One region of the Paenibacillus sp. N3/727 genome, then DNA from elsewhere that is predicted to be linked to it. Evidence: riboswitches for the same ligand, from Rfam matches in the RefSeq annotation. Region 1 holds a riboswitch; the other holds the start of a gene.
The links. Region 1 has a riboswitch for cyclic di-AMP ahead of MNQ98_RS18535 (C40 family peptidase). Riboswitches for the same ligand answer to the same signal wherever they lie in the genome.
Positions count from the first base shown of each region.

Region 2: another riboswitch for cyclic di-AMP. It lies ahead of MNQ98_RS00495 (C40 family peptidase); the one in region 1 lies ahead of MNQ98_RS18535 (C40 family peptidase).

Region 1 is NZ_CP093336.1:4,045,779-4,048,912, reverse strand. Features, by position in the region: gene MNQ98_RS18545 (Mrp/NBP35 family ATP-binding protein) at 1-286, opposite strand, end outside; gene MNQ98_RS18540 (hypothetical protein) at 554-1,012, shown strand; cyclic di-AMP (ydaO/yuaA leader) riboswitch at 1,166-1,297, shown strand; gene MNQ98_RS18535 (C40 family peptidase) at 1,302-1,775, shown strand; gene MNQ98_RS18530 (phosphotransferase family protein) at 1,899-2,846, shown strand; gene MNQ98_RS18525 (2Fe-2S iron-sulfur cluster-binding protein) at 2,878-3,134, shown strand, end outside.
Region 2 is NZ_CP093336.1:100,485-103,618, forward strand. Features, by position in the region: gene MNQ98_RS00490 (C40 family peptidase) at 1-438, opposite strand, end outside; cyclic di-AMP (ydaO/yuaA leader) riboswitch at 440-576, opposite strand; gene MNQ98_RS00495 (C40 family peptidase) at 835-1,308, opposite strand; cyclic di-AMP (ydaO/yuaA leader) riboswitch at 1,312-1,450, opposite strand; gene MNQ98_RS00500 (hypothetical protein) at 1,746-2,570, opposite strand; gene MNQ98_RS00505 (M1 family metallopeptidase) at 2,582-3,134, opposite strand, start outside.

The sequences.
Region 1 (3,134 bases):
TCATCTCCTGTGCTCGAACAGTTATGCTATGCTTCTCCTCGGCAGAAACTTGCTTGATCCTAATATGTATATCTGTCATTCCCATTGTGCGCAATAGCTCTTCAATCTGTTTACAGCGTATTTCTGTTATGCCTTGCTCCTGTTCTAGCTCTGTGGTTATTAGAGTCATCGCTGCTTTGTCTTCTTTCAGCATGACATCACGGATTAATCCGATTTGAATCAAGGGAAGCTTCAATTCGGAGTCGAGTATCTTCGTCATTTCACGATCAAATACTTCTCTATTCATAAGTCACCTGTGCAAAACTATGACAATGCGGATATCTGCAAGTTGATAAAGAGTTCTGGTAAGCCAACATTCGTAAGTCCCTCCTTAAAACTGATAATCAAGTTCAGTTTAAAGAAAGAGAAAGGGGTAGTCAACAAAGGTGTTCAGTACGCAGCGATGGTATATGACGGCAAAGATCTTCAGGCAGTGATCATTATATATCACTTTCAACTTGTGAAATATTTAGTAAACTGTAATAAATAAGAACAGAAAGTAGGTTTATTAATCGTGGATCATGATAAAAAGCAAGAGAAATCGATTATTCTAGTCTGCCTACAAATTTTTATGGGTATAGGTGCATTGTTCGGTGGCGGTGCCTTAATTCTGGATCCAAGTGGTGATTTAATTGACATGCCAGTATCTATGATCAAAGGTTCTATTTTTTCGAACTTTCTTATTCCTGGTATCCTTTTATTTTTCGTCTTTGGTGTTATACCCTGTTTTGTTGCATCGGGTTTAACACGTCAATGGAAATGTATAACTGCTGAGAAACTCAACATGTTCTCGAATAAACACTGGTCATGGACTTTTTCTCTATACATAGGTTTTGCTATCATCATCTGGATCACCATTCAAATCTATATCATAAACGGTTTCTCCATTGTACATTTTATTTATATTGCGTTGGGATTAATTATCCAAGCAGTTACATTACTTCCGAGAGTCCAACGAAAATACGAGCGATAAATACAAAAACGGGTCAATCTGCTGTTAGTTGACATCACTGCAGAGCATGACGGGTGATTAGCGAGATTTGCAGAATAAAATTACAATTTTGTTACTGAATACGATTGACATATCACCTCAAAATATACTACTCTATGATAGAGTTACAAAACTTTAATGAATTTGCCGAATTTCGTTTTGAAAACGGGGGAACCGATCTGGGTGAATTATTCTTGAAGTCAAGGGAATATAGGAGACCTTCAACCGAACCCTTAGCTAACTCCGTAGGCACCGAAGGGAGAAAGTGTATTTGAAGAAAGTCGTATTATCTTTACTAGGGTCTGCACTTATTTTTTCCTCTGGCGCCTTTACGGCATATGCTGATCAGACGAAGCTTCAGAGTGAAGTTACACAACTAGTAGGAACTCCTTATAAATGGGGAGGAACAACTGTAAGCGGATTCGATTGCTCCGGATTTATTTTGTACATATTTGATCAATATAATCTAAATTTGCCGCGAACTTCGGTATCACAAGCAGAAGCTGGTATTTACGTAGATCAAGATGATCTTCGGTTGGGAGATTTGGTCTTCTTCAATACAAGTGGCCGCGGTATCTCGCATGCAGGAATTTATATTGGAAATGATGAGTTTGCTCATGCATCCACTAGCAGAGGAGTTAGAATCAGCAAGCTCTCGGAATCTTACTATAAGAACCGTTATGTAACAGCTCGTCGTGTCATCAGCCAAGAGGATTATGTTCAGATGGTAGGTAGTATGAATTAATATTTCGCAATGAATAGAAGTCCGCGATGAATTTCGCGGGCTTTTTGTTGTATGATGTTACTATAAGTAGGTAAAGAGTGTTGATCTAATTGTATGAGATTCAACTGGAGGTTTGATTACGAAATGTCGTATTTGTTTACTAAAGAAATTAATGATTGGAACAGCTGGGGAGCTGTTTATCAATCCATCGAGGATTTTAGACCTCTGATTCAGGAGATATTTGTAAGGGAACGATTAATGGGAGCGGAAGATATATCTCATTTAACACCGGGAACAAATGCCGTCTTCAAAGCAGGATCTTACGTGATCAAAATATTTGCACCGACTTCGTCTGGAATGAATACGGATCAGGACTATAAAGCTGAACGGTCGGCGATGCAACGAGCGATTGACCAAGGCGTACGCACACCGAATATTGTAGCTGCGTCCAAAATTAATGATAAATATGAATTCAAGTATATCATTATGGATTTTATCGAAGGCCAAAGTGCCGGTGACGCCATAAATGGATTTACGGTTGAGCAAAAGCGTGATTTCGTAGGTAAGTTGCAGGAGGATATGGTAAAGTTGAACACGCTGCCGGACGAAGAAGTGAGTCGTGATGTGATCATTGAGAGAGCAATCCATAATGATCGCTGGAAGGTTGTGTCTCCTGAGTTAAGAAAACAGATTGAGCATTTTCTGAACCATTATGAGCTCGGTACTTGCATACATGTTCATGGAGATCTTACGGGTGACAATGTATTAATTGATTCGAAGGATCAAGTTTATATTATTGATTTTGCTGACAGCTCCGTTGCACCGGTAGAATATGAGTATCCTGGGATTGTGTTTGAGTTGTTTCAAAGTGATGTAGAAACTGTTCATGAGTTTATAAAGTGTAGGAATCTGAAATACAGTGAGTTTATTGACCTGCTATTTGCAGGGACGCTGCTGCATGACTTTGGTGCGAACTTTGTAAAATCCATTTATGAAAAACATACAGGCAAAGGTATCGGGGAAATGTCTAATATTTCTGAATTTAAGGAGTTGATTCATACCCATCTGATGCCTGACTTCAAGTGTACATAAGCTTAATGAACTCATTGAGGGGGAATGAAGCGTGTTTAAATTTTGGAAAGGCCGGGAGGGAAAGAATAACTCGGTTTCGGAGAGTTCTGCTGCGATCGGGAATAACATGCACGAAGAAACAGAAGAGCAAATCGTAGAACTAAAAGGCAGAAATATTCAACGATTCGTTGCGCCCGTGATTGGTTTGACGGTATTGGATCTGGCGGAGAAGAATGAAGTGGACTGGAATTCTTTCTGCAAAAGAGGGACATGTGCTCGTTGCCGATGTCATGTCAGTGAAGGGTTGGA
Region 2 (3,134 bases), 2.4 Mb from region 1:
ATCATCCATAATTCGCTTGGCGCCAATATAACGCTCCGCATAATAGCTTTCACCCAGTCGGTTAGTTACGACCCCTCTTGAAGTGGAGGCATGGGCAAATTGATCATCGCCGATATAAATGCCTACATGGGATACGCCCTGACCTGATGTATTGAAAAATATGAGGTCCCCCGGGCGAAGGTCTTCGCGGGATACGGCCGTACCCATCTCAAATTGGGAGCCCGACTGATGGGGAAGCTTCATTCCCATTGCGGAGAATATGTACATTGTAAATCCAGAGCAGTCAAAACCACTTGTTGTCATGCCACCATAGCTGTATCTTGTCCCTAGCACCTTATCGATTTCTTGATCCAGCTTACTATCGGCAAAAGCGCTGCCTAAGCCTGCCGTGAACAGCATCGAAAGGCCTAACACGGTTGCACTGAACTTCTTAAGCATAAATAACTCCTTCCGCTGCCTGCGAGGTTAGCTGTAGGGTTCGGTTGAAGGTCCCCTATGATCCCTTAGTAGCAAGATCAATTCACCCGTGGTTGGATCCCCCGCTTCCATTGTTCTGGAATTTGGCATATGCATTCTATATATAAAAGCCCTTACAATAATGACAAAGTTATTACATTGAATATTCTATCAGAGGGCCTGTCCATTTGGCAATTGTTTCTTGCTGTCTTTTGAATAGAATAGATGGCTATTCGTGTCGAATTATTGTCACAAAAATTTTCTCGTAAAGGTGCAAACTTTTTCCCTATTTCATCCGTTATAAAAGTATAAAGAAAAAGCCGCGAAGGAGATTGTGGTGAATCTCATTCGGGCTTAAGTAAACTTTTGGTTATGAAATTAATTGTAGTTCACGGCGGCGGATTTGTACTTGCTTGGGCTCATGACTCGTTTGGCGCCAATGTAACGCTTGCCAAAATAGCTCGAGTTGATTGCGGTGATGGTGACACCGCGGGAACTTGAGGAATGTGCAAATTTGCCCCCGCCTATATAGATCCCTACATGGGATACGCCTCTGCCTGAGGTGTTAAAGAATACAAGATCGCCGGCTTTCAGTTGGCTCTTCGGTACTGCAGTCCCAACTTTATATTGGGATACCGATGAACGCGGCAAAGTCAGCCCCAGTTTCTTGAATACATAACTTGTAAATCCAGAGCAATCGAATCCTTTGGCTGTGGTTCCGCCCGATTTATAGGAGACGCCAATGACGGGTTTGATTGCGCTGTTTAACTTGGAATCCGCGAAAGCGCTTCCGGTGCCTAACGTAAGGGCGAGAGCTAGACCGAGTGAAACGGCTGTTAGCTTCTTTTTCAAGTGATAAGCTCCTTCCAATGCCTGCGAGGTTAGCTTAAGGGTTCGGCTGAAGGTTAGCCTATGACCCCTCTGTTGCGAGATCAATTCACCCAAGACGGTTCCCCCGCTTCCCGTTGAAACGGGAATTCGGCTTCTTAAGATATAAGACAGATTATAAGTATACGATAGTTTATCCATATGAAATAGTTACAGGAAAGATGACAAAGTTGTTACTAACACATTCGTTATTTTATCAGAGTATTAACTTTTTGGCAAACGAGGAAAGTATATTTGAACATAAAAAATCCCGTTCTTCCTAGAGGAGAACGGGATTTTTTTATTTAGTTGGCTAGCGTTATGCATCTTTTGAGCTTGATAGTGACATATAATGCATGAATTTATGGTAAAAATTAGTTTTTTTGATTATGCTAAGTTTCTTATGGATATGTGAACGATTTTCAAATTTGACGACTATGAGTATGCCATACATGATATTGAGCAGTAACGCTCCACAACTGGAACAGACTGCTCACAAAATAGGAGGTCTGCTGAATGATTAACCCGATCAGACCTGACCATAGGAAGGACATACCGCTGAGTAGAAGGAGAAGAGCTATCGCTGTTCCGCCGATCGTAATGGAGATGAGCATAGCCTTTCCGATGTGACGGAGACAGACCATCAGAGCGGATATCATGCCCATGCCAGTTGTTTTGCCGAACTGCATATAAAGAAAGAACAAATGAATGAGATACGCATACAACAGCCAACAGACGAAGTAAGGAGCGATCTTTAGCAACGTAGACGGGTCGCGAATGGCAGCTAATAGTGAAGGTAACATTTTCGGCACCAGCCAATATGCGGGGGTAAAGGTCAGAATCGTCTCAACCACATAAAATAAAGTTACCGGTTTCCATAGCTGACGGATGCCCTTGAAGAAGAACAGACCTCGCTCGCCTTTCGCCTCTTGATGGAGATTGTAAAATATACCGGCATGAATAAGAGGAGTCAGAAGCATCCGAATGATCAGCATACAGATGAGTATCCAGGCATAGGTATGAACGTCACTGCTTTGAGTCAGGGCCTTTTCGCCCTCGTAAAAATACAACAGCTTACTAAGCTCATTCGGAGCAGGGTCCGGGAATCGCATCAGTAGCGGAACGACGGCTGATTTAACAAGGCGATACAGGCAATATCCCCACAGAAGCCGATACAGAAACAGAAGAATAATAACATAGAACTGATCTTTCACACTGGTCCAGCCTTTGCCTGCGTAGCTTTTCATGTTCTCCCCCCTTACCATGACAGGCTGCCGAATAGTGTCTCTACCAGCTTGGTGATGCTCAGGTTCCAGCGCGTGACAGCTTTCGGATCCATTCCCGCCTTCATATAGTTATTGATGTGTTTGTTCTCGAGCACGATCGTGTATTTCGGATCAACCATTGTCCAGATGAGTGGAGATTTATGTTTGATTTCATACTGGGTTTTTCCATTCTTGCCGTCCCACACCTTTTCAACCGTCTTCCCGTCCTCAAATGCAAATCTGATCGGGATGTTGGAGACGGTGCCGCCCTTGCTCACGATGGTCACAATCGTCTTATAGGCGGGGTCTTCCCGGGTTCCGATATTTTGGGTCTGAATGTTCTCCACAGCGACGTCAGCCATCAGGTTACCGTATACATATTGGTCAAAATAAGGCTGCCACGATTGTTTGGTGATTTGCTCCACAACCTGTAGAAAATCTTTAGTTGTCGGATGTTTGAAGCGGTATTTTTTCGCATAAGTCATCATGATTTTGTCCATCGTCTGTGTGCCGACCAGGCGTTCAATATCCTGCAGCACCAGCTTG